DNA from 3 places in the Streptomyces sp. C1-1 genome. Region 1 is predicted to be linked to each of the others. Evidence: riboswitches for the same ligand, from Rfam matches in the RefSeq annotation. Region 1 holds a riboswitch; each other region holds the start of a gene.

Region 1 (10,370 bases):
GGCGCCGATGACGTTCGGGGAGCCGGCCTCGTGACGGGCCGCGCTCTCGTGCCACTCCACGTCCACTCCCCCGTCCTCGCGCCGGGTTACCTTGCGGCTGGCGCCGCCGCCCGCGAGGTAGGGGTCGGCCTCGCGCAGCCAGTCGGCGCGACCGGCCAGGACTCCGGCCCCGAACGGGGCGTACAGCTTGTGGCCGGAGAAGGCGATCCAGTCGACGTCCAGGTCACGGACGGAGACGGGGTGGTGCGGGGCGAGCTGGGCGGCGTCCAGGACGATGCGGGCGCCGTGCGCGTGCGCCGCCGCGGCCAGCTCGCGCACCGGCCACAGCTCGCCGGTGACGTTCGAGGCGCCGGTGACGCAGACCAGGGCCGGGCCGTGGGGGTCCCGCTCGGCGAGGGCGCGCTCCAGGGTCTCGACCGCCTGCCGCGGGGTGCGCGGGGCGTCGAGGTAGCTGACGTGGGCGTCCTGCCAGGGCAGCAGGCTCGCGTGGTGCTCGGTCTCGAAGACGAAGACCCGGCAGTCGGCGGGCAGGGCGCGGGCGAGGAGGTTGAGGGAGTCCGTCGTCGAGCGGGTGAAGACCAGCTGGTCGTCGGCGCGGCAGTCGAGGAACTCGGCGACCGTCCCGCGGGCGTTCTCGAAGAGGTCGGTGGACAGCTGGGAGAGGTAGCCGGCACCGCGGTGGACACTGCCGTAGTACGGGGCGTAGGCCGCGACGTCGTCCCAGACGCGCTGCAGGGCGGGCGCGCTGGCCGCGTAGTCGAGCGCCGCGTAGGTCACCTCGCCACCGGTGACGAGCGGGACGGTGACATCCCTGCCCAGAACGGACAGAGGGGCGCAAACGGTCTGGGCGGAGGCAGCGGTGGAGACAGACATGGGGGAACTCCCGTGAAAGGGCACGCGCGTGCGGGCCGGAAAGAGAAAAGGGGTGCGCGGAGGCGGGGCTCTGCGGCCCTATCGCATTCGCTTGCTCACGGAAGACTCCTCGACGACCAGGATCCCCGGTTCGTGAGGGATCCGCGCTTGCCGTAGACCTCGCTGCCTACGGCCTGGTCTTCACCCGGGGCACCCCGCCACGGACGGAGGGTTGCCGGACAGTCGGCCGGGGCCTCATGACTGTCACTCATGACCTGGTACAGGAACGTACGTGAAGTGATCGCGGTCCCGCAACCCGTGTCCGGATGACGGGACCGCGCTCGACTGCCGCTACGCGTTGCTGGCGGCCACCCAGCGCTCCAGCACGCGCTTGGCCGCGCCGGAGTCGACGGACTCGGCGGCCTTCGCCATGCCGGCCCGCAACTGGTCGGCGAGGGACGCCCCCGTCGGCTCGAGGGCCACCAGGGCGGCCGCCGAGTTCAGCAGGACGGCGTCCCGCACGGGGCCCCTCTCGCCGTCCAGGAGCCGCCGTGCGACTTCCGCGTTGTACGACGGGTCCCCGCCCCGCAGCGCCTCGACCGGCACCAGGTCGATGCCGACGTCACGGGGGTCGAAGGACTCCTCGGCGACCTTGCCGTCCCGGACGATCCAGACGCGCGACGTGGCCGTCGTCGTCAGCTCGTCGAGGCCGTCGTCGCCGCGGAAGACCAGGGAGGAGTTGCCGCGCTCGGCGAAGACGCCGGCCACGATCGGCGCCATGCGCGGATCGGCCACGCCCACCGCCTGCGCCCGCACCTTCGCCGGGTTGGTCAGCGGGCCCAGCGCGTTGAACACCGTGCGGATGCCCAACTGGCCCCGGGCGGCGCCCACATGACGCAGCGCCGGATGGAACTTGATGGCGAAGCAGAAGGTGATCCCGGCCTCCTGGGCCACCTCGGGAACCCGCTTCACGGGCAGCTCCAGGTTGACGCCCAGCTTCTCCAGGACGTCGGACGCCCCGGACGCCGAGGACGCGGCCCGGTTGCCGTGCTTGACCACCCGCGCCCCGGTGCCCGCGACGACGATCGACGACATCGTGGAGATGTTCACCGTCTTCGCGCCGTCGCCGCCCGTGCCGACGATGTCGACGGTCGGGCCCGGCACCTCGATGACGTTCGCGTGCTCGTACATCGTGCGGACCAGGCCGTTGATCTCCTCGACCGTCTCGCCCTTGGCCCGCATCGCCACCACGAAGCCTGCGATCTGCGCGTCGGTCGCCTCGCCGCGCATCATGAGGTCCATCGCCCAGGCGGTGTCGTCGGTGGACAGGTCCTTGCCGTTCAGCAGGCCGTTCAGCAGCAGGGGCCAGGAGCGGCCCGCCGCGGTGTCGCCTCCAGCGGGGGTCACAGCGCTCATGGGGCCGCTCCTGATGGTCGTAGACGTGTCGTGGACGTAACGCAGTGTGTGCCCACCCTATCCAGGTCGGGGCACGGGGAAGGGCCCCCGTCCGAAGATCGGACGGGGGCCCTTGGTGTGCGCGTGGCGAGCGCAGCGATCAGTGGTGGCCGTGGCCGCTCGTGATCTCCTTGTACTCCTCGACGGTCGGCTTCGGGATCTGGGACTCCTCGCCGAAGTACGCCTCGCTGAGCTTGGCGCGCAGCTTCTGGGAGCCCTTCACCTTGCGCTCGACGCCGTTGGCGTCGACCGTCGGGCCGAGTTCGACCGGCTTGTACTGGTCGTGCGCCGTGAGGGTGTGCAGCGCCTCCTGGCTGAGCGGCTCGTGCACCTCGATGAACTCACCGTGCGGCAGGCGCTTGATGATGCCGGACTCGCGGCCGTGCAGCACCTTGTCCCTGTCCCGGCGCTGCAGGCCGAGGCAGATCCGCTTGGTGGCGACGAAGGTGAGCACCGGCACCACGAAGAAGCCGACGCGCACGAACCAGGTGATCGCGTTGATCGACAGGTGGAAGTGCGTGGCCCACAGGTCGTTGCCGCCACCGACCATCAGCACGAAGTACCAGGAGATCCACGCGGCACCGAACGCGGTACGCGTCGGGGCGTTGCGCGGACGGTCCAGGATGTGGTGCTCGCGCTTGTCGCCGGTGACCCAGGACTCGATGAACGGGTAGACCGCGATCGCGACCAGGACCAGCGGGAAGACCACCAGCGGGATGAACACGCCCAGGACGAGGGTGTGGCCCCAGAGGTTGATCTCCCAGCCCGGCATCGTACGGATCAGGCCCTCGGAGAAGCCCATGTACCAGTCGGGCTGGGCGCCGGTGGACACCTGGTCCGGACGGTAGGGGCCCATGGCCCAGATCGGGTTGATCGAGGCGATCGCCGCGATGGCGGTGATGACGCCGAAGACCAGGAAGAAGAAACCGCCGGCCTTCGCCATGTACACCGGCAGCAGCGGCATGCCGACGACGTTGTTGTTCGTCTTTCCGGGGCCCGCGAACTGCGTGTGCTTGTGGTAGAAGACCAGGATCAGGTGGCCCACCATCAGGCCCAGCATCAGGCCCGGCAGCAGCAGGATGTGGACCGAGTAGAACCGGGCCACGAAGTCGCCGCCCGGGAACTCGCCGCCGAAGAGGAACATCGACAGGTACGTGCCGACGACCGGCACGGACAGGATCGCGCCCTCCATGAAGCGGACACCGGTGCCGGAGAGCAGGTCGTCCGGGAGCGAGTAACCGGTGAAGCCGGTGAACATGCCCAGGACCAGCAGCAGGAAGCCGAACAGCCAGTTGACCTCACGCGGCTTGCGGAACGCGCCGGTGAAGAACACGCGCATCATGTGCACGAACATGCCCGCGAGGAAGATCAGCGCGGCCCAGTGGTGGATCTGCCGGATCAGCAGACCACCGCGCACGTCGAAGGAGATGTGCAGGGTCGAGTTGAACGCCTCGGACATCATCTGGCCCTGCAGCGGGATGTAGCTGCCGTGGTACACCACCTCGTTCATCGACGGGTGGAAGAACAGCGTCAGGTACACACCCGTGAGGATGAGGATGATGAAGCTGTACATGCACACTTCGCCCAACATGAACGACCAGTGGTCGGGGAAGATCTTGCGCATGTTGGTCTTGGCCAGGGAGTAGATCCCCAGTCGGCCGTCGGCCCAGTCGGCGACGCGCTCGCCGGCCGGCGATTTGCCGCGCCGGGCCTCGGTGTTTTGGTTGGTGCTCATCCGCGCTCCCAGAAGGCAGGACCGACGGGCTCCTCGAAGTCGCCGAGCGCTTCGAGGTAACCGTCACTGTTCACGCCGATGCGCAGCTGCGGCAGGGCGTGACCGGCGGGGCCGAAGATCACCCGGGCACCGTCGGAGAGGTCGAAGGTGGACTGGTGGCAGGGGCACAGCACGTGGTGCGTCTGCTGCTCGTACAGGGAGATCGGGCAACCGACGTGGGTGCAGATCTTCGAGTACGCGACGATGCCCTGGTAGGACCAGTCGAGCTCCTGCTTGTCCTTGATGTTCTCCGGCTGCAGCCGGACGATCATCAGGGCCGCCTTGGCGATCTCGGTCTGGAAGTCCTCGTCCTTCTCCTCCAGGCCCTCGGGCTTGGCGAAGGTGAGCGAGCCGACGGCGACGTCGGAGGGACGCAGCGGCTCGTTGGTGTTCATGTTGACGAGAAGCTTGCCCTTGGACCAGAGCGTGTGGCGGAGCTTGGTGCCCGGCAGCGGACCGAGGTCGCGCAGCAGCATGACGCCGGAGAGCGGGAACAGGGCCAGCGCGCCGAACATCGTGTTGCGGATCAGCTTGCGGCGGCCGAGCGCGGACTCCTTGGCGCCCTGCCTGAAGTCGGCCATGACCTTGGCCTTGACCTCGGGCGAGGCCTCGATCGGGTGCCGCTCGTCCGCGACCTCCACGTCGGACATCAGGGTGCGGGCCCAGTGGACCGCGCCCGCGCCGATCGCGAACAGGGCCAGACCGAGGGTCAGGCCGAGCGCGAAGTTCAGCGCGTTGATGTGGCCGATCGGGAAGACGTAGATGGCCTTGTCGTGCGGGATCGCCACGTAGGAGGCGATGAAGCCGATCGTGGCCAGCATCGACACCGTGAACAGCATGGCCACCGTGCGCTCGGACCGCCTGGCGGCCCGCTCGTCGATGTCCTGGATCCGGTGCTCGTGGGGCGGCAGGCCGGGGTCGGCGAACGGGTCCTTCTCGTCCGCGATGCCTACGGCGCCGTGCGCATCCTGCTCAGCGGGCAGGTTCTCTTCTGGAATGTCTTGGCTACTCATGACTTCTTGGCCTTTGCGGTCCGAGCGGCGACCCAGACGGCGACCGCGATCAGCGCGCCGAGTCCGAAGATCCAGGCGAACAGGCCTTCGGAGACCGGGCCGAGTCCGCCCAGCTCAAGGCCGCCGGGGCTCTCGGTGTCGTCTCCGTTGACCGCGTTCAGGTACGCGATGATGTCCTTCTTGTTCTGCTCCGACAGCGTGGTGTCGGGGAACGACGGCATGTTCTGCGGGCCGGTCTGCATGGCCTCGTAGATGTGCTTCGGCGCGACACCGTCGAGGTTCGGCGCGAACTTGCCGTGCGTGAGCGCACCGCCCTTGCCGGTGAAGTTGTGGCACTGCGCGCAGTTGGTGCGGAACAGCTCGCCGCCCTTGGCGATGTCGGCACCGTCGGGGCCGTACTGCGCCTTCGTGGGGACGGACGGGCCGGCGCCCAGGGAGGAGATGTACGCGGCGAGCTGGTCGATCTCGGCCTGCGTGTAGATGACCTTCTTCTTCGGGACCTGCGCACCCGGCTGCTGGGCCGGCATACGGCCGGTGCCGACCTGGAAGTCGACGGCCGCGGCGCCCACACCCACCAGGCTCGGACCGTCGGTGGTGCCCTGACCGCCGGTTCCGTGGCAGGTTGCGCAGCCCACGGCGTAGAGCTTCTTGCCCTCGTCGATGGCAAGGGACTGGGCGGTGTCATCGGCCTGCGCCTTGCTCGCGGGTGCGAACACGGCGTACAGCCCCCCGGTGCATGCCAGCGCGAGGAGTAGGACGACGAGCGCCGCCATCGGATGGCGTCGTCGTGCGGAGAGCTTTTTCACGGATTACCCCGGTGTCAGGATCTTCTGCGTCGATGCTTTTGGATGTGCGCCGCGCGGGCGCACGCGGGACGGGCCCGGCTACTTGATCAGGTAGATCGTGGCGAAGAGGCCGATCCACACGACATCGACGAAGTGCCAGTAGTAGGACACGACGATGGCCGCGGTCGCCTGCTCGTGGGTGAACCTCTTGGCCGCGTAGGTGCGGCCGAGGACGAACAGGAAGGCGATGAGGCCGCCTGTCACGTGCATGCCGTGGAAGCCGGTGGTCAGGTAGAACACCGAGCCGTACGGGTCGGAGGACAGGGAGAGCCCGTCCTTCTTCACCAGCTCCGTGTACTCGTAGATCTGACCGCCGATGAAGATCGCACCCATGACGAAGGTGATGATGAACCAGCCCCGGAGCTTCTTCACGTCCCCGCGCTCGGCGGCGAAGACGCCGAGCTGGCAGGTGAGTGAGGAGAGCACCAGGATCGTGGTGTTCGTCGCGGAGAACGGAAGGTTGAGATGGCTCGCCATCTCCTTCCAGTGATCCGGACCGGTCACCGATCGAAGGGTGAAGTACATCGCGAAGAGGGCCGCGAAGAACATCAGCTCGGAACTCAGCCAGATGATGGTTCCGACGCTGGTGAGGTTCGGCCGGTTGACCGACGGGTGCGCGTGCCCGGTTTCTACTGTCGTTGCTGTCGCCACGACCGACATTATGTCGGTCGCTTATCCCGCCCTCACTCCGGGGGGTGCCGTTCGGAGTGTTGCTCCTGTCCATACCGGTGTTGACGTGGTGTTGAACGGAGTAACATCCGCCGCAACGGGCCTTTCCGTACGACGCAGACGTCTCGGAGGAACAATGCAGCCGACCGCCACGGTGCTGGTCTACAGCGACGACTCCAACACTCGCGAGCAGGTTCGGCTGGCGACCGGGCGCAGGCCCGCGCCGGACGTCCCGGTGGTGGAGTTCGTGGAGTGCGCGACTCCGGCCGCCGTCGTCAAGGAGCTGGACAAGGGCGGGATCGACGTCTGCGTCCTGGACGGCGAGGCCGTGCCGATGGGCGGCATGGGCCTGTGCCGGCAGATCAAGGACGAGGTCTTCGACTGCCCGCCGGTGCTGCTGCTGATCGGCCGGCCGCAGGACGCCTGGCTGGCCACGTGGAGCCGCGCGGACGCGGCGGTGACGCTGCCCGTGGATCCCGTGGAGTTCGCGTCCTCACTGGCCTCCCTGATGCGCGGCAGGAACCTTCGTCAGAGCGCGTAGGAAGCCGGTCCTCCTCAGACGTTCTCCGGCCGCAGCCGGGCCCGCTCCGCCGGGCTCGGCCCGTCCGGTGTCCCGGCGACCAGCGCGCTGCCGTTGCGCCAGGACTTCCAGGCCAGGTTCCAGTCGCCGAAGCCGTTGCCGAAGGGCTCCATCGTGTGGCCCTCGGAGTTGACGACCTTGACGACGTCGCCCTGGCGGACGTGGTCGAAGAACCACTCGGCGTTGTCCGTGCTCATGCCGGTGCAGCCGTGGGAGACGTTCGCGTTCCCCTGGGAGCCCACCGACCAGGGGGCGGCGTGGACGTACTCGCCGCTCCAGGTGACCCGGGTGGCGTAGTAGACGGGCAGGTCGTACGAGTCCGCCGAGCCCTCGGCGATGCCCACCGTGGTACCGCGCATGCGTACGTACTGTTGCTTCTCCAGCACGACCTTGACGCCGTTGCGGGTGTCGAAGCCCGGCTTGCCGGTGGTGACCGGGATCTGCCTGACCTCCTCGTCGTTCTTGTAGAACGTCAGGGAGTGCGACGCGGCGTCCGTGACGGCGATGACGCGGTCGCCGATGGTGAGCTTCAGGGGCTTGGACTTGCCGCCCCACAGCCGGTCGCCGATCTTGACGCCGTCGAGGTCGCTGCGGACCGAGACGGTGGCGTGGGCGGGCCAGTAGTCCTTGGGGCGGTAGTGGAGCTCCTTGTCGTCCACCCAGTGCCAGGCGCCCTGCACGGCGGGCACGGAGTCGACCCTGAGGGCCCGTTCGACGACGGCCCGCTGCGCCTTGTCCGCGACCGGCTTGTCCAGCTTGGCGGTGATCGGCTGGCCCACGCCGTACGTGCCCGAGTCCGGGCCGAAGGCGACCGTCAGCCGCTTCTTGGTGGTCGGCTGACTGGTGTCGAAGGCGAGGACCTTGCGGCCGGGTGCCCCGTCGCCGTCCTCGGTGCTCACGCGGAGCGTGTAGTGGGCGTTGGCGGCCAGCGGGGAGGTGCTGTGCCACCGGCTGCCGTCGGCAGAGAGTTCGCCTGTCACGTAGCGCCCTGTGGCGTCCACGGCGGTCACGTCGGTGATGCGGCCGTCGCCGTCGGTGGTGACCTCCAGGGGCTTGTCCGGGTCGGCCTTCTTCCGGTCGCCGGAGGGCCCGTTGAAGGAGATCTCGTCCGACGCGTCGTACGGCTTCGAGGTCAGCGGGTTGCCGCCGCTGCCGCAAGCGGTGACGCCCGCGCCGAGGGCGATCACCAGCATCGTGCAGCTGACGACGGTGCGGGTGCGCGGAGATGTGTTCATGACCCCGACGCTAGGGAGCGGGGTCGGGCACGGCGCGCCGGGTGACGCGTATGGGGGAACGGTGTTGCTGCAAACGAGGGAGCCCGGACGCTCCTGACGGAGTGTCCGGGCTCCCGACGCGTTCCTCGCGTGCTACTGGGTGCGGTTCTCACCGCGGTAGTACTCGAAGACCCAGCCGTACAGGCCGATCAGGATGACCGGCGCCGAGAAGTACAGCAGCCACCAGCCGATCGCGACCGACAGGAAGGCCAGCGCGCCGCCCACGCCGAGGGCCAGCGGCTGCCAGCTGTGCGGGCTGAAGAACCCGACCTCGCCGGCGTCGTCCGCGACGTCGGCATCCCTGTTGTCCTGCGCGCCCACGTCGACCCGCCGGGCGGTGAAGCCCAGGTAGAAGCCGACCATGATGCTCAGACCGAAGGCCAGGAAAAGGGCCGTGGTGCCGGCCGGCTCCTTCGACCACACGCCATAGACGACCGCCATGACGAGCAGGAAGACGCTCAGCCACATGAACATCTTGCCCTGGATCTTCACTTGCCGGCCTCCTTGCCACCAGCCAGAGCCTTCTCACCGCGAGGTGCGTTCTCGAGCTGGTCGAGAGCGGCGATCTCCGGGTGGTGCAGGTCGAACGCCGGGGATTCGCTGCGGATCCGCGGCAGGGTGAGGAAGTTGTGCCGCGGGGGCGGGCAGGACGTCGCCCACTCCAGCGAACGGCCGTAGCCCCACGGGTCGTCGACGCCGACCGGCTTGCCGTACTTGGCGGTCTTCCACACGTTGTAGAGGAACGGCAGGATCGACATGCCGAGCAGGAACGAGCCGATCGTCGACACCGTGTTCAGGGCGGTGAAGCCGTCGGCCGCCAGGTAGTCGGCGTACCGGCGCGGCATACCCTCGGCGCCCAGCCAGTGCTGCACCAGGAACGTGGTGTGGAAGCCGATGAACAGCGTCCAGAACGTGATCTTGCCGAGGCGCTCGTCGAGCATCTTGCCGGTCATCTTCGGCCACCAGAAGTGGAAGCCGGAGAACATCGCGAAGACGACGGTGCCGAAGACGACGTAGTGGAAGTGCGCCACCACGAAGTACGAGTCGGACACGTGGAAGTCCATCGGCGGCGAGGCCAGGATGACGCCGGTCAGGCCGCCGAAGGTGAAGGTGATCAGGAAGCCGGTCGCCCAGAGCATCGGTGTCTCGAAACTCAAGGACCCCTTCCACATGGTGCCGATCCAGTTGAAGAACTTCACACCGGTCGGGACCGCGATGAGGAACGTCATGAAGGAGAAGAACGGCAGCAGCACACCGCCGGTGACGTACATGTGGTGGGCCCACACCGTCACGGACAGACCCGCGATCGCGATGGTCGCGCCGATCAGGCCCATGTAGCCGAACATCGGCTTGCGGGAGAAGACCGGGATGACCTCGGAGATGATGCCGAAGAACGGCAGCGCGATGATGTACACCTCTGGATGGCCGAAGAACCAGAAGAGGTGCTGCCACAACAGGGCTCCGCCGTTGGCCGAGTCGAAGACGTGTGCCCCGAATTTCCGATCCGCCTCCAGCGCGAACAGCGCGGCGGCCAGGACGGGGAAGGCGAGCAGGACCAGCACCGCGGTCAGCAGCACGTTCCACACGAAGATCGGCATGCGGAACATCGTCATGCCGGGCGCGCGCATGCAGATGATCGTGGTGATGAAGTTGACCGCGCCGAGGATGGTGCCGAAGCCGGAGAAGGCCAGACCCATGATCCACATGTCGGCGCCGACGCCCGGCGAGCGGACCGCGTCCGACAGCGGGGAGTAGGCGAACCAGCCGAAGTCGGCCGCGCCCTGCGGGGTCAGGAAGCCGCCCACCGCGATGGTCGAGCCGAACAGGTACAGCCAGTAGGCGAACATGTTCAGCCGGGGGAAGGCCACGTCCGGGGCGCCGATCTGCAGCGGCATGATCCAGTTCGTG
Region 2 (10,370 bases), 1.8 Mb from region 1:
TCCCGAAGGCCGGCTCGTACCGCCTGTACGTGCAGTACAGCATCCCCGCCGCGGACGCCAACGCGACGCTGACGGTCAACGGCAAGTCCAACCAGCAGCCGCTGGGCATGAAGAACTTCATCAAGTCGTCGGACACCGACTTCGCGAAGAACTGGCAGTCCACCTGGGCCCCGGTGACCCTGACCAAGGGCACCAACACGCTGACGATCTCCTGCGGCCAGGGCAACCAGTGCAACGCCCTCATCGACCAGTTGTGGGTGCAGTAGTACTGCACCGCGTTCAGGCCGCCGTCACCGACTCCGACACCGGGGTCAGGAGCTTCTCGTAGACCGCGCGGTCGAATTCCCCCGCTGCCGGGGCCTGGACCGTGGCCGCGGACAGGGCTACCGCTCGGGACAGGCGGTCGGGCCAGGGGAGGTGTTCGACCAAGCCCGACAGCAGGCCTGCCACCGCTGAGTCGCCCGCGCCTGTCGGGTTGCCGTGGATGTGCGTGGGAGGGACCGCGCGCCAGCGGCCCTCCGGGGTGACCGCCAGCAGGCCGTCGCGGCCGAGGGAGGTGACGACCGCCCTCGCCCCGCGCCTGCGGGCGTCCTGCGTGGCGCGCAACGGCTCGTGGGAGCCGGTGAGTTCGGCCAGCTCGTCGGCGTTGGGCTTGATCAGGTCGGGGCGCGCGGCGACCCCACGGCGCAGAGGCTCCCCGCTGGTGTCGAGGAGTACGGGGACGCCGGCCGCCCTGGCCGTACGCACCAGCCCCGCGTACGCGCCGACCGGCACCCCCGGCGGCAGGCTGCCGCACAGGGCCACCGCCGACATCGACGGCAGCAGGTCCTCGTAGACCTCCTGGAAGGCCGCCCACTCGGCGGGTGTGACCGTGGGGCCGGGTTCGTTCAGCTGGGTCGTGTCGCCGGTGCGCTCGTCGACCACGGCGATCGTGCGCCGGGTCGGGCCGCCGACCGGGACGAGCGCGTCCACCACCCCGGGTGTGCCGGTCAGTTGCTCCTGGACGCTGCGGCCGGTCGCGCCGCCCGTGAAGCCGGTGACCGTCACCTCGTGGCCGAGGGCCGCGAGCACGCGGGCCACGTTCAGGCCCTTGCCGCCCGGTCGTTCCGTGACCTCGGAGACCCGGTGGGAGGCGTGCGGGCGCAGGCCCCGTACCCGATAGGTGATGTCGAGAGCGGTGTTCAGCGTGACCGTGAGGATCACCCGGGCCGACCTCCCCCGAAGACAGTTGCCGATGCGTGCCGACCGGACGGACGGCGGCCGTCATATTTTCGCAGGACGACCGCCGCACTCAACACCCGGACACATCACCCCAGTTGCGGATCGACCACCCATTCACCCCGGCGCATCACGCCCTTGAGGTCGAATTGATGGTCCAGCAGCACCAGGTCGGCGTCCTTGCCGGGCTCCAGGGAGCCGATCCGGTCGTCCATGCCGAGCAGCCGTGCGGGGTTGGCGGAGATCGCGGCGACGACGTCCACGACGGGGAGCCTGTCGACCGTCACGGCCCGCTTGAAGGCGCGGTCCAGGGTCAGGGTGGACCCGGCGATGGACCCGCCCTCCACCAGGCGGGCGACGCCCTCGCTGACCTCCACCTCCAGCGGGCCGAGCATGTACCTGCCGTCGCCGAAGCCGGCCGCGTCCATGGCGTCCGTGATGAAGGTCACCCGTCCCGCGCCCGCGCGGTGGAAGGCCAACTGCAGGGCGGCCGGGTGCAGATGCGTGCCGTCGTCGATGAGTTCGACCGTGATCCGCTCGTCCTCCAGAAGGGCGGCGATCGGGCCGGGGGCACGGTGGCCGAGGGTCGGCATGGCGTTGAAGAGGTGGGTTGCGACCGTGGCGCCGGCGTCGATGGCCTGAACCGTCTGCTCGTACGTCGCGTCGGTGTGCCCGACCGCCGCGATCACGCCGTGCTCGACGAGGAGGCGTACGGAGTCGATACCGCCCGGCAGTTCGGTGGCGAGGGTGACCATCCTGGCCCTGCCGCGCGCCGCGTCGATCAGCTTGCGGACCTCGGCGGGGTCGGGGTCGCGCAGGAGTTCCTCGGAGTGCGCGCCCTTGCGGCAGGGCGAGATGAAGGGGCCCTCGAAGTGGATGCCGGCGATGTCGCCCTGCTCGGCGAGTTCGCTGAGCAGCCCGGCGCGCTGGGCGAGGAAGTCCATGTCGCCGGTGACCGTCGAGGCGACGAGGGTGGTGGTGCCGTGCAGGCGGTGGGTGTGGATGCCGTGGAGGACGTCCTCGACCGTCCCGGAGGTGAAGGAGGCCCCGCCGCCCCCGTGGTTGTGGATGTCGACGAAGCCGGGCACCAGCCAGTGACCGGTCACGTCGACGACGTCGGCGTCATCGGGAGCCGCGCCGACGATCCGCGTGCCGTCGACGATGACGCGGCCGTCGTGCACGATCCCGGTGGGGAGCACCACCCGGGCACCGGCGAGAACCTTGCGAGAACCCATCAGGTGGATACCTCCGTACGGTCGGTTGTGGTCAGCAGGTCCCAGGCCAGCAGCCCGGCACCGAGACAGCCCGCCGTGTCCCCCAGTGCCGCGGGGACGATCGACGGGATCTTCTGGAAGGTCACCCGGCGTTCGACGGCCTCCCGCAGCGGTGTGAACAAGGTTTCCCCCGCCTCGGCCAGGCCGCCACCGATGATCAGGGTGCGCGGGTCCAGCAGGGTGAGGCCGGTCAGCAGGCCGTCGGCGAGGGCGTCGATCGCGTCCTGCCAGACCCGGACGGCGTTCGGGTCGCCGGACGTGACGGCCCGCGCGCAGTCGGCGGCGTCCGCGTCCGGGTCGCCGCAGGCCTTCGCCCACGCCTCGGTGACGGCCGCCGCGGAGGCGTACCGCTCCAGGCAGCCGGCCTGGCCGCACGGACAGGGGGTCCCCCCGGGCCGTACGACGATGTGGCCGATCTCTCCCGCGAAGCCGTGCGCGCCCGACTCCACCCGGCCCGCCATGCCGATCGCGCCCGCGATGCCGGTGCCCAGGGCGACGAACAGGAAGCGGTCGGCGCCGCGGCCCGCGCCGATCCGGCCCTCGGCCAGCCCGCCGGTGCGTACGTCGTGGCCGAGCGCCACGGGCGCGCCGAGCCGCTGTGACAGCAGGTCGCGCAGGGGGACGTCGCGCCAGCCGAGGTTGGCGGAGTAGGCGGCCAGGCCACGCGGCTCGTCCACGATGCCGGGGACGGCGACCCCGGCGGCCGAGGCGGGCTCACCGAGGTGCTCGACGCCGTACGCGCGCAGCTCGGCGGCGAAGTCGAGGATGCCCTCGACGACGGCGTCCGGCCCGCGCTCGCGTCCGGTCGCACGGCGGGCTCGGTGCAGCAGTTCGCCGCCCGCGCCGACGAGGGCGGCCTTCATCCCGGTGCCGCCCACATCGAGGGCGATGACATGTCTCACGCAGGACAGTGTGACCCCACTACCCTTGAGAGGTCTAGTCCACTTGCGTGGTGTAGACCTTAGAGAGTCCACATATTGAACGGCGAGACAGTTGGGGCGTGGCGTAGCAGTGCAGCGGCGCAAGGCGGGAACGGTCGCGGCGGTCGCCGCGCTGGGGATGACGGCGGTCCTGGGGGGCTGCGGTGTCACCGGCGGTTCGGGGGACGTCACCTTGAGACTGGTGGCGGCGGACTACGGCGACTCCGCCGCCAACAGCTCCCAGAAGTACTGGGACAAGCTGGCGAAGGAGTACGAGAGCAAGCACTCCGGGGTGAAGATCGAGGTCACCGTCTACTCCTGGAACGACGTCGACCGCAAGGTCAAGGAGATGGTCGACGCCGGGAAGGCCCCCGACATGGCGCAGATCGGCGCGTACGCCGACTACGCCGCGAAGGACGAGCTCTACACGGCCGACGACCTGCTCTCCATCAGCACCCAGGCCGACTTCGCCTCCCAGCTGGCCACGGCGGGGCAGGTCAAGGGCGTGCAGTACGGGATGCCGTTCGCGGCCTCCACGCGGCTGCTCTTCTACAACAAGACCCTCTTCAAGGACGCCGGCCTCACCCCGCCGAAGACCTGGACGCAGCTCGCCGCCGACGCCGAGGCGCTCAAGGCGCGCGGCGTGAAGTACCCGTACGCGCTGCCGCTCGGCCCGGAGGAGGCGCAGGCCGAGACGATGCAGTGGATGCTCAGCGGCGGCGGCGGCTACACCGACACCGTCGGGTCCTACGGAATCGATTCCGCACAGAACGTCGCGACCTTCGACTGGCTCAAGGACGACCTGGTCGGCAAGGGCCTGACCGGGCCGGTCGCGCCGGGCGACCTCAACCGCGCCGCCGCGTTCTCCGCCTTCGCCAAGGGCGAGGTGGGCATGCTCAACGGCCACCCCTCCCTGATGAAGATCGCCGCGAAGAAGGGTGTGAAGTTCGGCATGGTGCCGATGCCCGGCTCGCGCGGGCGCACCAGCACCTCGATGGGCGTGGCCGACTGGATGATGGCCTTCAAGAAGAACGGCCACGCGCAGCAGGTCGGCGACTTCCTCGACTTCGTCTACGACGAGAAGAACGTCCTCGCGTTCTCGCGCGAGTACGACCTGCTGCCGGTCACCAACTCGGCGTCCGAGGCGATGAGCTCGGACGAGCGGGACGCCGCCCTCAAGCCGTTCCTGGACGAGCTTCCGCAGTCGGAGCTGTACCCGGTCGGCAAGACGTCGTGGGCGGCGGTCAGCGCGGCGGTGAAGAAGCGCATAGGCCAGGCGGTCCGCCCGAACGCCAGCCCCGCCGCGACCCTCTCCCAGCTCCAGGCGACGGCCTCCACGGCGGAGAGCGCGGACTGACTGTCAGTGGCGGGGGCTACGGTTCGCCGTATGGAACCGGAGCAGCTGGGGGAGCGTGAGCGGGCCGTCCTCGCCCTGGAGCGCCGGGGCTTTCCCGGCCCCGGCGCCAAGGAGCGCGCCATACGGGAGGAGCTGGGCCTGGCCCCCGTCCGCTACTACCAGCTCCTCAACGCCCTCCTGGACGACGAGCGGGCCCTCGCCCACGACCCGGTGACGGTGAACAGGCTGAGACGGGTGCGGGAGCGGCGCCGGGGCGAACGTTAGGGTCGCGGTATGGGTATCCACACGGACATGGACTCCTTGCCGGTTCCGGGTACGCGGGCCGGGCGGGAGGGGCTCGCCGCGATTCTCGCCGATCCCGGGAAGGCGGTGCTGGCCTTCGACTTCGACGGCACCCTCGCGCCGATCGTCCCCGACCCCGAACAGGCCCGCGCCCACCCGGACGCCGTTCCCGCGCTGGCCGCCCTCGCCCCGAAGGTCGCCTCCGTCGCGGTGGTCACCGGCCGGCCGGCCGAGGTCGCCGTCCGGCACGGCGGTTTCGCGGGTGTCCCGGGCCTTGAGCACCTGGTCGTCCTCGGCCACTACGGCGCCGAGCGCTGGGACGCCGTCAGCGGCGAGGTCAGCGCGCCCGCCCCGCACCCCGGCGTCGCCGCCGTCCGCGCCGAACTGCCGGGTCTGCTGGAGCGGTCCGGCGCCGGAGAGGGCGCGTGGATCGAGGAGAAGGGCGGGTTCGCGGTCGCCGTCCACACCCGCCGCGCAGCTGACCCCCAGGCCGCCTTCGAGGCCCTGCGCGAGCCGCTGACCGGCCTGGCCGCCCACCACGGCCTGATCGTCGAGCCGGGCCGTCTCGTCCTGGAACTGCGCCCGCCGGGCATGGACAAGGGCGTGGCGCTCACCCGCCACGTCCGCGAGACCGGCGCGTCGGCGGTCCTGTACGCGGGCGACGACCTCGGCGACCTGCCGGCCTACGCGGCGGTGGACGGACTGCGGTCCGACGGCACGCCGGGGCTGCTGGTGTGCAGCGGCAGCGACGAGGTGACGGAGCTGAGCCGGCGGGCGGACCTGGTGGTCGACGGACCGGCCGGGGTGGTCCGTCTGCTGACCACCCTCAGCGCTCAACTGGCCTGATCGAGAAGCGCGTTCAGCTGGTCGAGGAACCACTGCGCCGGCGGCAGCGCGGTCGCCGACGCGGCCAGCCGCTTGGCGCGCTCGGCGCGCTCCCCGGCCGGCATGGTCAGCGCGGTGTGCAGGGCGCGCGCCGTACCGATCACGTCGTACGGGTTCACCGTCACCGCGTCCTCGGCCAGCTCCTCATACGCCCCCGCCTCCCGGGACAGCACCAGGGCGCACCCCTCGTCGGAGACGACCGGGATCTCCTTGGCGACCAGGTTCATGCCGTCCCGGATGGGGTTGACCAGGGCCACGTCGGCCAGCCGGTAGGCGGCCAGGGAGCGCGCGAAGTCGTCCTTCACATGGAGCACGACGGGGGTCCAGCCGGGCGTCCCGTACCGGGAGTTGATCTCGTCCGCCACGCGCTGCACCTCGGCGGTGTAGTCCCGGTAGACCGCCAGGTCCTGCCGGGAGGGGTAGGCGAAGGCCACGTGCACCACCCGCTCGCGCCACTCCGGGTGGTCCTCCAGCAGCTGCCGGTAGGCCAGCAGCCCGCGCACGATGTTCTTCGACAGCTCGGTCCGGTCGACCCGCACGATCGCCTTGCGGCCCGCCCCGATCTCCTCCCGCAGGGACGCCATCCGCTCTTCGACGTCGGCCTCGTGGGACCGGCGCCGCAGGAACTCGGCGTCGGCGCCGAGGCCGTGCACACCGACCCGTGTGTCCCCGAGGCCGCCCACGAGCGCCGTACAGGCCGTGAACGCCTCCGCCCAGCGGCGGGTCAGGAAGCCCAGCCGGTCGGCGCCGAGCATGCCGCGCAGCAGCTGCTCGGCGATGTCGTCGGGCAGCATCCGGAAGTACTCCACCGGCGCCCACGGCGTGTGCGAGAAGTGCGCGATCCTGAGGTCCGGCCGCAGCTCCCGCAGCATCCCCGGCACCAGGCACAGGTGGTAGTCCTGCACCAGCACCGCGGCGCCCTCGGCCGCCTCCTCCGCCAGCGCCTCGGCGAAGGCCCGGTTGTAGGTCTCGTACGACGCCCACTGGCGCCGGAACTCCGCGTCGAAGACCGGCTCCAGCGGCGTCTGGTACAGCATGTGGTGGACGAACCAGAGTACGGAGTTGGCGATGCCGTTGTACGCGTCCGCGTGCACGTCCGCCGGGACGTCGAGCATCCGCACGCCGGACTCGCCCTCCCCGCGCCGCACCGCCTCCCGGTCGCCGTCGGACAGCGCCGAGCACACCCACAGCGCGCCCGCGTCCGGCCCGATCGCCGACAGGCCGGAGACCAGCCCGCCGCCGCCCCGCTTGGCGGTCAGCGAGCCGTCCTGCTGGAGTTCGTACGAGACCGGGCCGCGATTGGACGCGACCAGCACCTGATGGGCAGCGCCGTGCGAGGAAGCCATACGCCTCAACGTAGCCCGGTCCACAAACGCATAAACGTGCGGACCACCCGGTCCGCGTATGCCTTACGCCACCTTGCGTCTCGCGTACTCCGCGATCTCCGCCATCGGCGGCCGCTCCTCGGTGTCCACGGAGTAGGTGCGCGGCTCGAAGCCGTCCGTGCTCCGTTCGAACTGGGTGAGGGAGGGGCGGACGAGGTGGCCGCGGGCCAGGCGGAGCTGGGCCGTGCGGTAGATGGCCGCCGCCATCCGCCCGAGGGCCTGGCCGTCCTGGTGGCGGTGTTTGCGGACGCCGACGTCGACCTGGGCCAGCGCGTCGAGGCCCACCAGATGCAGGGCGTCGATCAGCATGCCCAGCTCGATCCCGTACCCGACGGGGAACGGCAGCTGTTCCAGCAGGCTGCGCCGGGCCGCGTACTCGCCGCCGAGCGGCTGTACGAAGCCGGCCAGCTGCGGCCAGTGCATGTTGAGCAGGGGGCGGGCCATCAGCTCGGTGACCCGGCCGCCCTGTCCCCGCGCTCCGCCGAGGGGACGGTCGTACATGCCCTTGACCAGGTCGATCCCGGGGTCGGTGAGCAGCGGGCCGACGATCCCGGAGACGAAGTCGGAGGAGAACTCCTTCAGGTCGGCGTCGATGAAACAGACGATGTCCCCGGTCGTGACCAGCAGCGAGCGCCACAGGACCTCGCCCTTGCCGGGGACCGTCGGGATGCGGGGCAGGATGTCGTCGCGGTGCACCACCCGCGCGCCGGCCGCCGCGGCGACCTCGGACGTGCGGTCGGTGGAACCGGAGTCGACGACCACGATCTCGTCGACGAGCGGGACCTGCTGCATCAGGTCGTGGCGGATGATCGCGACGATGTCGCCGACCGTCTCCTCCTCGTTCAGCGCGGGCAGCACGACGGAGACCGACTGGCCCGTGCGCTGCTTGGCGGCCAGGATCTGGTGGAGAGGGCGATCGGTCACGGACCAGGAGCGGGTGCTCAGCCAGCGCTCGACTTCTTCCAGCACGTAGGCGGCTCCTCTGCGTTCTCTCGGCGAAAGGACCGGATTGTGATCCATCTCGCGGTTCGGACGGCTATCTCAACTGTCCTGGCCTTCGGTTACAGTCTTGAACAACGCTGATGACCATCGCATGTCGGGGGTCGTCCCGCGTTCAACGAGTTCAACAACCACATACCGCTCATCCAGAGGGGCAGAGGGATACGGCCCGATGAAGCCCCGGCAACCCTCCAGCCGGTCTCGTAGATCAACGTTGATCATTCCGCGAGGCTCCCGGCTAGGGAAGGTGCCAAATCCGTCTCACGGCGAGATGCGTCGTGAGGAAGATGAGGAGAAAGGGCCTCGCCTCACATGGCTGCGCAGACTGTTGCAAGCACCACCGACTCCACGACCGTAGACCTCGGGCCCGCCTCGGCGCTTTCGTGCCGCGAGTGCGGTCACCGGGTGCCGCTCGGCCCGGTCTTCGCCTGCGAGGAGTGTTTCGGCCCGCTCGAGATCGCCTACGACTTCTCGGCCTACGACACCGAGGAGCTCCGCAAGCGCATCGAGGCGGGACCCGCGAACATCTGGCGCTACGCGCCGCTGCTGCCCGTCCCGGCGGACGTGGCGGACAAGCCGAACATCAACCCCGGCTGGACCAAGCTCGTCAAGGCCGACAACCTGGCGCGCGAGCTCGGTGTCACCGGCGGTTTGTATGTGAAGGACGACTCCGGAAACCCGACGCACTCCTTCAAGGACCGGGTCGTCGCCCAGGCACTGGAGGCCGCGCGCGCCTTCGGCTTCACCACGCTCTCCTGCTCCTCCACCGGCAACCTCGCGGGTGCCGTCGGCGCCGCCGCGGCCCGCGCCGGCCTCCGCTCCTGCGTGTTCATCCCGCACGACCTGGAGCAGGGCAAGGTCGTCATGGCCGCGGTCTACGGCGGCGAGCTCGTCGGCATCGAGGGCAACTACGACGACGTGAACCGCTTCTGCTCCGAGCTGATCGGCGACCCGGCCGGCGAGGGCTGGGGCTTCGTCAACGTCAACCTGCGGCCGTACTACGCGGAGGGCTCCAAGACCCTGGCGTACGAGATCTGCGAGCAGCTCGGCTGGCGGCTCCCGGACCAGATCGTGGTGCCGATCGCCTCCGGCTCGCAGCTGACGAAGATCGACAAGGGGCTGCAGGAGCTGATCAAGCTCGGGCTCGTCGAGGACCGGCCGTACAAGATCTTCGGTGCGCAGGCCGAGGGGTGCTCGCCGGTGTCGGTCGCCTACAAGGCGGGTCACGACGTGGTCCGGCCGCAGAAGCCGAACACCATCGCCAAGTCCCTCGCCATCGGCAACCCGGCCGACGGGCCGTACGTCCTGGACATCGCGCGCCGCACGGGCGGTGCCGTGGAGGACGTGACCGACGAGCAGGTCGTCGACGCCATCAAGTTGCTGGCCCGCACCGAGGGCATCTTCGCGGAGACCGCCGGTGGCGTGACCGTGGGCGTGACGCGCAAGCTCATCGAGAACGGCGTGCTGGACCCGGCCCTGACCACCGTCGTCCTCAACACCGGCGACGGCCTCAAGACGCTGGACGCGGTGGCGGGCACGGGGTTGACCGCGACCATTCGGCCCAACCTTGATTCGTTCCGTGAGGCCGGGCTCGCCTAGCCGATCTTTCGTCTGCGGGCCGGTGGGGGCTGGTCGCGCCCACGCGGCGGTAGCCGCACACCGAACACAGCCCCGCGCCCCTCGGGGCGCTTACCTGACCGGAGGTCTTGAACATGAGCGTGTCCGTCCGCATCCCCACCATCCTGCGCACCTACACCGGCGGCCAGGCCGAGGTGAGCGCCGAGGGGGCCACCCTCGCCGAGGTCATCGCCGACCTGGAGAAGAACCACACCGGCATCGCCGCCCGTGTGCTGGACGACCAGGGCAAGCTGCGCCGCTTCGTCAACGTGTACGTCAACGACGACGACGTGCGGTTCGAGCAGGGTCTGGAGACGGCGACCCCGGACGGTGCGGGCGTGTCGATCATCCCGGCCGTCGCCGGCGGCTGACCGAATGACCGATCATTACCTTCGGTAACGCCGGTTACGAAGAGTTCATCGAATTGCCCCCT
Region 3 (10,370 bases), 2.3 Mb from region 1:
TGCGGCCACGGGGCCCAGCCCGATGTCGCATCCGCCGCGCGTACGTCCGCGCCCGCTTTCGGGGAGAGTCATGACCGTCACTTCGCCGGCCGCCCACGTGTCCGTCCGGCCCGCGCCCGCCTTCCGTGGCCGCATCGGCAGGGACGCACGCAGCGGCCACTACGCCGTTCCCGGCCGCTACCGGCTCCATCTGTCGACCGCGTGTCCCGACGGGCTGCGCATCGCCGTCACCCACACCCTGCTCGGCCTGGACGCCGTCTGTCCGGTGACCTATCTGCCCGCCGTCCCCGACTGTCCCGAGGGCGGCCACTCGGCCCTGCGTCCGCTGTACGAGGCGAGCGCGCACCACTACCGCGGCCCGGCCGCGGCGCCGGTGCTCAGTGACGGCTGGTCCGGGCGGATCGTCAGCACCCACGACCGGGACATCATGCGCGACCTCGCCCACCGCTTCGACACCGGCGGTTCCTCGCTCTACCCGTGCGGCGCGGAGTCGGAGATCGAGGCCGTGGAGCGGATGTGCGTGGAGGGGATCGAGCGGGCGGCGCAGCGGGCCGGGGCCGTGGGCGGGGAAGTGGCGGAACGTGACATGGCACTGGCCACGCTGCTGCAGACCCTCGGCGCCCTCGACCGCTGGCTCGACGGCCGCACCTACCTGCTCCGCGACGAAGTCACCGCCGCCGACGTCGAGTTGTGGGTCGCGCTGGTCCGGCTCGACACCGTGCACCGCCACCACCTCGACGCCGCCGCGGTCCAACGCATCGCCGGCCACCCGGTACTGTGGTCCTACGCCCGCCGTCTGACCGCCCACCCGGCCTTCGGCGCCCACCTCGACCTCGACGGCATCGACCGCCGTCACCACGCCCAGTGCCGGGGGCTGGAGGCCGCGGGATCGGCCGTCCAGATCCTCGACTGGGCGGCGCACTCGACCCGTTAGCCGTTCCACCTGCTGGACCGGCGTTGACATACGTTCGGGCAGTTGTCTTAACTACGGCCCAGAACGGTCATGAGTGTCAGCGACAAGCCCTGGCTTGCTGACCGGCAACCCTCGCACCGCGGTGGGGTGCCCCAGGTGACGACCCGGCCGATGACACATCGGTAAGCGCGAGGCCCACAGGGCCGGAACAGTGACGGTGACGCCATGTACGCAGCTCCCAGAACGGCCGCACGCCGTTCCCAGGGCTGCGTACGGACGTACGCGAACGTGCTCGTCGCGAACCGCGCCGTCGATCTGCTCCGCGTCAACAGCGCACTGTGTACCGCATCGGGCCGTGCCCGCTGTCGGGGCTGACACCCTCCCCGCAGCCCCGCACTCCCCGACGAACACCGCCCGCGCGGTGTGCCGTTGCCCTCCCCACCCCCGGTCCTGCGCCGCCGTGTGCGTCCCCGCACGCCGCCGCGCCTCCGGGGTGTGCCCACCCAGCCGGAGCCCACCATGAGCGAACCCCCTGGCGCCACCGTCACGTTGCCCGAGGCGCCCACCGCCGCCGAACCGCCCAAGGTCCTCACCGCCCAGCGGGTGCTGCCGCTGCGGCGGCCGGGACGCTGGATCGCCACCGCGGTCGTCCTGATCCTGGTCGCCCAGTTCGTCCACGGACTGGTGACCAACCCCTTCTACCAGTGGGACCGCTGGAGCTACTGGTTCCTGCGGCCGACCATCCTCGACGGCCTCCTCATCACCCTCGAAGTCGCCGCCTACAGCGCCGTGTTGGGCCTGATCGGCGGCATCCTGCTCGCCCTGGCCAGGCTGTCGAAGAGCCCGGTGCTGCGTGCGGTCAGCTGGACCTACGTGTGGGCGTTCCGCTCCATCCCGCTCATCGTCGTACTGATCTTCCTCTACAACTTCAGTGCCCTGTACAAGACGTTGAGCGTCGGCATCCCCTTCGGGCCGGCCTTCTTCTCCTTCGACGAGTCGAAACTCGCCACCGACATGGTCGTCGCCGTCGTCGGCCTCAGCCTCAACGAGGCCGCCTACGCGGCCGAGGTGGTGCGCGGCGGCATCCTCTCCGTCGACCAGGGCCAGCACGAGGCGGCCGCGGCCCTCGGCCTCCCCAAGGGCTACCAGTTCCGCAGAATCGTCTTTCCGCAGGCGCTGCGCTCCATCATCCCCAACTACGTCAACCAGCTCATCGGCCTGATCAAGGGCACCTCGCTGGTCTTCTACGTCTCCCTGCTCGACCTGTTCGGCTCCGCGCAGACCATGGGCTCCACCTACCCCGGCGACATCGTGCCGCTGCTGCTGGTCGTCACCGTCTGGTACCTGATCCTGACCAGCGTCGTCTCCGTCATCCAGTTCTACGTCGAGCGGTACTACGCCCGCGGTGCCACCCGGAGCCTGCCGCCGACGCGACTGCAGAAGCTCCGCACCGGTCTCACCGACCTGCGGGCCCGCATCCGCCGGGAGGCCGCCGTATGACCGCCAAGACCCTCGACGCCCTGGCGGACGTCGAAGCCGCCACCGTCGAGGTCCACGACGTGCACAAGTGGTACGGCACCCACCGGGTTCTGGACGGCGTCGACCTGACCGTCCGCCCCGGCGAGGTCACGGTGATCCTCGGCCCTTCAGGCTCCGGCAAGTCCACCCTGCTGCGGGTCATCAACCACCTGGAGAAGCCCGAGATCGGCCACGTCAGCATCAACGGCGAGCCGATCGGCGTGAAGCGGCAGGGCGAGCGGCTGAAGGAGCTGAGCGAGCGGGCCATCCTCACGCAGCGCGGACGGATCGGGTTCGTCTTCCAGAACTTCAACCTCTTCCCGCACCTGACGGTCCTGGACAACGTGGCCGCGGCCCCGGTCGCCACCGGCCGCCTCGGCAGGCCCGAAGCGCAGGAACTGGCCCGCGAACTCCTCGGCCGCGTCGGCCTCGCCGACAAGACCGGCGCCTACCCGCGCCAGCTCTCCGGCGGCCAGCAGCAGCGCGTCGCCATCGCCCGCGCCCTGGCCCTGCGCCCCGGCGTCATCCTCTTCGACGAACCCACCTCCGCCCTGGACCCCGAACTGGTCGGCGAAGTCCTCGCCGTCATCCGGGACTTGGCGTCCAGCGGCACCACCCTCGTCATCGTCACCCACGAGATCGGCTTCGCCCGCGAGATCGCCGACCGGGTCGTCTTCATCGACGGCGGCAAGATCATCGAGCAGGGGCCGCCCTCCGAGGTCCTCGACACACCGCGGCACGAGCGGACCAGGGACTTCCTCAGCAAGGTCCTCTGACCCTGCGCACCCACGACTTCCCCCCACGCCACCACTCTCATCACCGCCCCTGAGCGACAAGGAACGGCCATGCGCACCCACTTCACCCGACGCAGCCTGATACGCGGCATCACCGCGGCGACCGCCGTCGCCTCCCTGGCCACCGGGCTCGCCGCCTGCGGTGGCGACAGCGACGCGGCCACCACCACCGACAGCGCCGCCAAGTCCGGCGAGGTCGTCATCGGCCAGGTCTCCAACGGCGCCGCCAAGCAGACCGCCATCAAGGTCTCCGAGGTCAAGTCCATCAGCGCCGAACTGCCCGCCGCCCTCAAGAAGAGCGGCAAGCTGGAGATCGGCATCGGCGCCCTGCCGGCCGGCTTCCCACCGCTGGCCTATGTGGGCAGCGACCAGAAGACCCTCACCGGCGCGGAGCCCGACTTCGGCCGCCTTGTCGCCGCCGTCCTCGGCCTCAAGCCCGAGGTGAAGAACTCCACTTGGGAGAACCTCTTCGTCGGCATCGACAGCGGCAAGGTCGACGTGGCCTTCTCCAACGTCACCGATACCGAAGAGCGCAAGAAGAAGTACGAGTTCGCCTCCTACCGGCAGGACAACCTGGCCTTCACCGTGCCGAACAAGAGCGCCTGGAACTTCGACGGCACCTACGAGAACCTCGCCGGCAAGACGGTCTCCGTGGGCTCCGGCACCAACCAGGAGAAGATCCTCCTGGAGTGGAAGGCGAAGCTGGCCAAGGAGGGCAAGAAGCTCACCGTCAAGTACTTCCAGGACAGCAACAGCGTCTACCTGGCCCTGTCCGGCGGGAAGATCGACGCGTACTTCGGCCCCAACCCCGGCATCGCCTACCACAATCGGCAGACCGCGAACACGCCCAACGCCACCCGCACCGCGGGCACCTACTCGGGCGCCGGCGCGAGCCTGCAGGGGCTGATCGCGGCCACCGCCAAGAAGGACAGCGGCCTGGCCAAGCCGCTCGCCGACGCCATCAACCACCTGATCAAGAACGGTCAGTACGCCGAGTGGCTCAAGGCCTACAACCTCTCCAACGAGGCCGTGGCCAAGTCCGAGGTCAACCCGCCCGGACTCCCGCTCGACAACTCCTGACCACCGCGTGCCGGGAACTCCGCCACCACCCCGCGGTGGAGTCCCCGGCACGCCGGACACCCCGAGCCGCACCCCGGAGACCGCCACGCCATGTCCGTGACCACCATCGACGCCACCTCCTCGCACGTCCTGGACAACCCCGCCTGGGCCGCCCTCACCGGCCCCCACGCCCACTTCGCCGAACGCATCGGCCACGCCGCCCGCTACCACCGGGACGTGGCCCCCTTCCACGCCCTCTCCGACGAGGACAACCCCCGCGCCTGGGCCGACCTGGCCAGACTCGTCGGCCCCGGCGGCACCGCCGCGGTACGAGGCGTCACCGAGGCGCCGGGCGGCTGGGAGGTCGTCAGCATCGGACACGGCGTCCAGCTCGTGGACACGTCCCTGCGCGCCGAGCCCGACCCCGAGGCCGTACTCCTCGGCCCCGACGACGTGCCCCAGATCCTCGACCTGATCGCCCGCACCGAGCCCGGCCCCTACCGGCGACGCACCGTCGAGATGGGCACCTACCTCGGCATCCGCCACCGCGGCCGGCTGATCGCCCTGGCCGGCGAGCGGCTGCGCCCGCCCGGCTGGACCGAGATCAGCGCCGTGTGCACCGACCCCGACCACCGAGGCCGGGGGCTGGCCACCCGTCTGGTCCGTGCGGTGGCCGCCGGCATCAAGGAGCGCGGCGAACACCCCTTCCTGCACGCCGCGGCCGCCAACGCCAACGCGATCCGGCTGTACGAGTCCATCGGCTTCACCCTGCGCTGCAGCACCGTCTTCTCGCTCGTCCGGCACACCGGCGCCGCGGCCCTGGAAAGAACGGCATAGGCATGCCGACGTCCCTCTCACCGAACCTCCAGGAAGGCACCTTCGTGTCCGAAACTCCTCCCTCTCCGCTGCACCTTGCCGTCGCCCTCGACGGAACCGGATGGCACCCCGCCTCCTGGCGCGAGCAGGTCGCCCGGCCCCGCGACCTGTTCACCGCCGGACACTGGGCGGACCTCGTCGCCGAGGCCGAGCGCGGACTGCTCGACTTCGTCACCTTCGAGGACGGCCTCGGCCTGCAGTCCTCCCTCTCCCAGTCTCGACTTCGCTCGAACGGGGGGACCCCCATCGGCGAACTCGACGGCCGTACCGACCAGGTCCGCGGCCGGCTGGACGCCGTACTGACCGCGGCCCGGATCGCACCCCTGACCCGGCACATCGGCTTGGTGCCGACCGTGATCGCCACCCACACCGAGCCGTTCCACATCTCCAAGGCGATCGCCACCCTCGACTACGTCAGCACCGGCCGCGCGGGCCTGCGGGTGCAGATCTCCGCCCGGCCGCACGAGGCCGACCACTTCGGCCGCCGCGCCCTTCCCCCACTGAGCCTGCGGGAACTGCAGACGCCGGCCGGGCAGGAGCAGGTGGCCGACCTGTTCGACGAGGCCGCCGACTACGTCGAGGTGGTGCGCCGGCTCTGGGACAGCTGGGAGGACGACGCGGAGATCCGGGACGCCGCCACCGGACGCTTCATCGACCGCGACAAGCTGCACTACATCGATTTCCAGGGCAAGCACTTCAGCGTCAAGGGACCCTCCATCACTCCGCGCCCGCCCCAGGGCCAGCCCCTGGTCACCGCGCTCGCCCACCAGACCGTTCCGTACCGGCTGGTGGCCCGCCAGGCCGACATCGGCTACGTCACTCCGCAGGACGCCGAGCACGCCCGGGCGATCGTCGCCGAGATCCGTGCCGAGCAGGAGACGGCCGGTCGGGCCGGTGAGCCCCTGCACGTCTTCGGTGACCTGGTGGTCTTCCTGGACGACGAGCAGGCCGCCGCGGAGGACCGGCGGGCACGGCTCGACGCCCTCGCGGGGGAGCCGTACACCAGCGACGCCCGGATCTTCGCCGGAACGCCCGCTCAACTCGCCGATGTGTTGCAGGAGTTGGCGGCGCAGGGGCTGAGCGGCTTCCGGCTGCGGCCCGCCGTCGCCGGACACGACCTGCCGGCCATCACCCGCGGCCTGGTCCCCGAACTCCAGCGCCGGGGTGTCTTCCGCACCGCCTACGAAGCCGACACCCTGCGCGGCCTGCTGGGCCTGCCCCGCCCCGCCAACCGCTACGCCGCCGCCTGAGCCGGAAGGACCCGCACCGACATGACCAGCAAGCCGCTGAAGCAGATCCACCTGGCCGCCCATTTCCCCGGCGTCAACAACACCACGGTGTGGAGCGACCCGAAGGCCGGCAGCCACATCGAGTTCAGCTCCTTCGCCCACTTCGCCCGGACCGCCGAACGCGCCAGGTTCGATTTCCTCTTCCTCGCCGAGGGACTGCGACTGCGCGAACAGGGCGGACAGATCTACGACCTGGACGTCGTCGGCCGCCCCGACACCTTCACCGTCCTCGCCGCGCTCGCCGCCGTCACCGAGCACCTCGGCCTGACCGGCACCATCAACTCCACCTTCAACGAGCCCTACGAGGTGGCCCGCCAGTTCGCCAGCCTCGACCACCTCTCCGGCGGCCGTGCGGCCTGGAACGTCGTCACCTCCTGGGACGCCTTCACCGGCGAGAACTTCCGCCGCGCCGGCTTCCTGCCGCAGGAGGAGCGCTACTCCCGCGCCAAGGAGTTCCTGGCCACCGCCAACGAGCTCTTCGACTCCTGGCACGGCGACGAGATCGTCGCCGACCAGGCGACCGGTGTCTTCCTGCGCGACGCGAAGGCCGGCTCCTTCGTCCACACGGGACAACACTTCGACATCCACGGCCAGTTCAACGTCCCGCGCTCCCCGCAGGGCCGCCCGGTGATCTTCCAGGCCGGCGACTCCGAGGAGGGACGCGAGTTCGCCGCCTCCAGCGCCGACGCCATCTTCAGCCGACACGCCACCCTGGAGGGCGGTCAGGCCTTCTACACGGACGTCAAGAACCGCCTCGCCAAGTACGGCCGCCGCCATGACCAGTTGCTGATCCTGCCCGCCGCCTCCTTCGCGCTCGCCGACACCGACGCCGAGGCCGAGGAACTCGCCAGGGAGGTGCGCCGCCAGCAAGTCAGCGGCGCCACCGCCATCAAGCACCTGGAGTTCGTCTGGAACCGGGACCTGTCCTCCTACGACCCGGAAGGTCCGCTGCCCGACATCGACCCGGACGTCAGCGACAACCACATCTCCAAGGGCCGTGCCCAGGTGCGCATGTACCGCGACCCGCTGGCCACCGCCCGCGAGTGGCGCGAGCTGGCCGCCGCCAACAACTGGTCCATCCGTGACCTGGTGATCAACACCGGCAACCGACAGACCTTCGTCGGCTCCCCGACGACCCTCGCCAAGACCATCAACGACTACGTCCAGGCCGACGCCAGCGACGGCTTCATCCTCGTGCCGCACATCACGCCCACCGGCCTCGACGACTTCGCCGACAAGGTCGTCCCGCTCCTGCAGGAACAGGGCGTCTTCCGCACCGAATACGAGGGTCCCACCCTCCGTCACCACCTGGGGCTCGCGCACCCCGACGCAGCCGACGACCGGGTCGCGTCGTGAAGTTCCCGGACCCGCCGTCCGCGGGGGGACCTGTGCTTCCGACCAAACCACTCACCCAGGAGTCCCTCCATGTCTGACATCGCCCTCGGCGTTCTCGATCTGGTCCCGATCCCGTCCGGCTCGACGGCAGCCGATGCCCTGCGCAACTCCATCGACCTCGCACAGCAGGCCGAGCGCCTGGGATACGCCCGCTACTGGTTCGCCGAGCACCATCTCAACCCGGGCGTGGCCGGCACCTCGCCCGCCGTCGTCCTGGCCCTGACCGCATCGGCCACCTCGACCATCCGGCTCGGTTCCGGGGCCGTGCAGCTCGGGCACCGCACCGCGCTGTCCACCGTGGAGGAGTTCGGCCTGCTCGACGCGCTGCACCCGGGCCGCTTCGATCTGGGCCTCGGCCGCTCCGGGGGCCGCCCGCCGGCCCAGTCGGACGCAACGCCGCCCACGGCGACCCCGGTCGTCGACGGCCGCACCCCGAACGGCCTGTTGATCCCACCCCCCTTCTCCTTCGCGCATCTGCTCGGCTCACCCCGAATCGCCCTGCAGCGCAAGCTCCTTCTGCTGCCGGGCGCCGAATCGCAGGACTACACCGAGCAGATCGACGACATCCTCGCCCTGCTCGCCGGCACCTACCGCTCCCCGGAGGGCGCCGAAGCGCACGTCGTGCCGGGAGAGGGCGCCGATCTGGAGGTGTGGATCCTGGGCAGCAGTGGTGGCCAGAGCGCCGCCGTGGCGGGCCGCAACGGCCTGCGGTTCGCGGCGAACTACCACGTGAGCCCCGGGACGGTCCTGGAGGCCGTGGAGGGCTACCGGTCCTTCTTCCAGCCCTCCGAGGTGCTCGACAAGCCCTACGTCAGCGTCTCGGCCGACATCGTCGTGGCCGACGACGACGCCACCGCCCGCGAACTCGCCACCGGCTACGGCCCCTGGGTCCGCAGCATCCGCACCGCCGAGGGCGCCATCGAGTTCCCCACGCCGGAGGAAGCGCGCGCCCACAGCTGGACCGACGAGGACCAGGCCCTCGTCCAGGACCGCCTCGACACCCAGTTCGTCGGCTCGCCGGGCCGGGTGGCCGACCAGCTGGAACAGCTCCAGGAGGCCACGGGCGCGGACGAGTTGCTCATCACGACCATCACCCACGACCACAAGGACCGGGTCCGCTCGTACGAACTGCTCGCGGAGGAATGGCGCCGCAGGGGCCACTCGTCCCAGCCGCCGAGCTGATGCTCACGCGTGTCCCCGACGAAGCCCACCCCGACCAACCGAAAGGTCCTCCCATGGCCACCATCCTGTCCGTCTCCGGAAGCCCCTCCGCCACCTCCCGCACCGCACGGTTGCTTCGCCACCTCGACGAGCGGCTCACGGCCCAGGGTCACGAGGTGATCCCGCTGGACGTGCGTACGCTCCCGCCGGAGGCCCTGCTGCACGCCGACTTCGGCCATCCCGCGATAGCCCGGGCCGCGGCCCTGTTCGAGCAGGCGGAAGGCGTCGTGATCGGCACCCCCGTCTACAAGGCCGCCTACTCCGGGCTGTTGAAGGCGCTGCTGGACCTGCTGCCGCAGTACGCGCTGGTGGGCAAGACGGTCCTGCCGCTGGCCACCGGCGGCAGCACGGCCCACGTCCTGGCCATCGACTACGCCCTGCGCCCGGTCCTGGCCTCCATGGGGCCCGCCCACATCACCCCGGGCTGGTTCACCCTCGACAAGGACATCACGGTGGGCGACGACGGCACGCTGACCGTCGCGCCGGGTTCGGCCGAGGCGCTGCTCCAGGTCACGGACCAGTTCTCGGCCGCGCTGGGCGGTCGTACGACGCTGCTGGCGGCCACCGGATGACCGGCGCGGCGAGGTGCACCCCGCCGCTGCCTTGTGTGACGCACACCGACAACCGGCCGATCGGAGCCCCGCGTGTCCCTGACCTTTCACTGGTTCCTGCCCACCAACGGCGACAGCCGCCATGTCGTCGGCGGCGGTCACGGCACCCCCGCCACCGCTTCCGGACGGGACCGGCCGCCGACGGTCGCCTACCTCAGCCGGATCGCCGGCGCCGCCGAGGAACTGGGCTTCGTCGGCGTACTCACCCCGACCGGCGCCTGGTGCGAGGACGCGTGGCTGACCACCGCGTTGGTCAGCCGGCACACCGAGCGACTGAAGTTCCTGGTCGCCTTCCGCCCCGGATTCGTCTCGCCGACGCTGGCCGCCCAGATGGCCTCCACCTTCCAGCGGCAGAGCGGCGGACGGCTGCTGCTGAACGTCGTCACCGGCGGCGAGAGCCACGAGCAGCGGGCCTACGGCGACTTCCTCGACAAGGACGCCCGCTACCGCCGTACCGGCGAATTCCTGCAGGTCGTACGGGAGTTGTGGGAGGGGAAGGCCGTCGACCTGCACGGCGAGCATCTCCGGGTCGAGGACGCCAGGCTGGCCCGGGTGCCCGACCCGGTCCCCGAGGTGTACTTCGGCGGGTCCTCGCCGATCGCCGGTGAGATCGCCGCGCGGCACGCCGACGTCTACCTCACCTGGGGCGAGCCCCCGGCCCAGGTCGCCGAGAAGATCGCGTGGGTGAAGGGGT

The links. Region 1 has a riboswitch for S-adenosylmethionine ahead of ACQF4J_RS33000 (aminotransferase class V-fold PLP-dependent enzyme). Riboswitches for the same ligand answer to the same signal wherever they lie in the genome.
Region 2: it holds a riboswitch for S-adenosylmethionine, as region 1 does, so the genes downstream of both, thrC (threonine synthase) here and ACQF4J_RS33000 (aminotransferase class V-fold PLP-dependent enzyme) in region 1, are expected to answer to the same signal.
Region 3: it holds a riboswitch for S-adenosylmethionine, as region 1 does, so the genes downstream of both, ACQF4J_RS43500 (amino acid ABC transporter permease) here and ACQF4J_RS33000 (aminotransferase class V-fold PLP-dependent enzyme) in region 1, are expected to answer to the same signal.

Annotation. Positions count from the first base shown of each region.
Region 1 is NZ_CP189826.1:7,268,570-7,278,939, reverse strand. Features, by position in the region: gene ACQF4J_RS33000 (aminotransferase class V-fold PLP-dependent enzyme) at 1-873, opposite strand, end outside; SAM riboswitch class IV at 1,012-1,128, opposite strand; gene trpD (anthranilate phosphoribosyltransferase) at 1,204-2,268, opposite strand; gene ACQF4J_RS32990 (cytochrome bc1 complex cytochrome b subunit) at 2,408-4,042, opposite strand; gene ACQF4J_RS32985 (cytochrome bc1 complex Rieske iron-sulfur subunit) at 4,039-5,094, opposite strand; gene ACQF4J_RS32980 (cytochrome bc1 complex diheme cytochrome c subunit) at 5,091-5,900, opposite strand; gene ACQF4J_RS32975 (aa3-type cytochrome oxidase subunit III) at 5,979-6,599, opposite strand; gene ACQF4J_RS32970 (hypothetical protein) at 6,745-7,149, shown strand; gene ACQF4J_RS32965 (L,D-transpeptidase) at 7,164-8,423, opposite strand; gene ACQF4J_RS32960 (cytochrome c oxidase subunit 4) at 8,556-8,954, opposite strand; gene ctaD (cytochrome c oxidase subunit I) at 8,951-10,370, opposite strand, start outside.
Region 2 is NZ_CP189826.1:5,509,695-5,520,064, forward strand. Features, by position in the region: gene ACQF4J_RS25275 (CBM35 domain-containing protein) at 1-266, shown strand, start outside; gene ACQF4J_RS25280 (1-phosphofructokinase family hexose kinase) at 280-1,203, opposite strand; gene nagA (N-acetylglucosamine-6-phosphate deacetylase) at 1,308-2,453, opposite strand; gene ACQF4J_RS25290 (ROK family protein) at 2,453-3,394, opposite strand; gene ACQF4J_RS25295 (ABC transporter substrate-binding protein) at 3,552-4,769, shown strand; gene ACQF4J_RS25300 (DUF3263 domain-containing protein) at 4,800-5,033, shown strand; gene otsB (trehalose-phosphatase) at 5,043-5,897, shown strand; gene ACQF4J_RS25310 (alpha,alpha-trehalose-phosphate synthase (UDP-forming)) at 5,885-7,282, opposite strand; gene ACQF4J_RS25315 (glucosyl-3-phosphoglycerate synthase) at 7,346-8,290, opposite strand; SAM riboswitch class I at 8,460-8,614, shown strand; gene thrC (threonine synthase) at 8,633-9,919, shown strand; gene ACQF4J_RS25325 (MoaD/ThiS family protein) at 10,033-10,308, shown strand.
Region 3 is NZ_CP189826.1:9,540,271-9,550,640, forward strand. Features, by position in the region: gene ACQF4J_RS43495 (glutathione S-transferase C-terminal domain-containing protein) at 71-934, shown strand; SAM riboswitch class IV at 1,000-1,108, shown strand; gene ACQF4J_RS43500 (amino acid ABC transporter permease) at 1,433-2,413, shown strand; gene ACQF4J_RS43505 (amino acid ABC transporter ATP-binding protein) at 2,410-3,207, shown strand; gene ACQF4J_RS43510 (transporter substrate-binding domain-containing protein) at 3,277-4,305, shown strand; gene ACQF4J_RS43515 (GNAT family N-acetyltransferase) at 4,396-5,121, shown strand; gene ACQF4J_RS43520 (LLM class flavin-dependent oxidoreductase) at 5,166-6,410, shown strand; gene ACQF4J_RS43525 (NtaA/DmoA family FMN-dependent monooxygenase) at 6,432-7,805, shown strand; gene ACQF4J_RS43530 (LLM class flavin-dependent oxidoreductase) at 7,875-9,026, shown strand; gene ssuE (NADPH-dependent FMN reductase) at 9,080-9,637, shown strand; gene ACQF4J_RS43540 (LLM class flavin-dependent oxidoreductase) at 9,710-10,370, shown strand, end outside.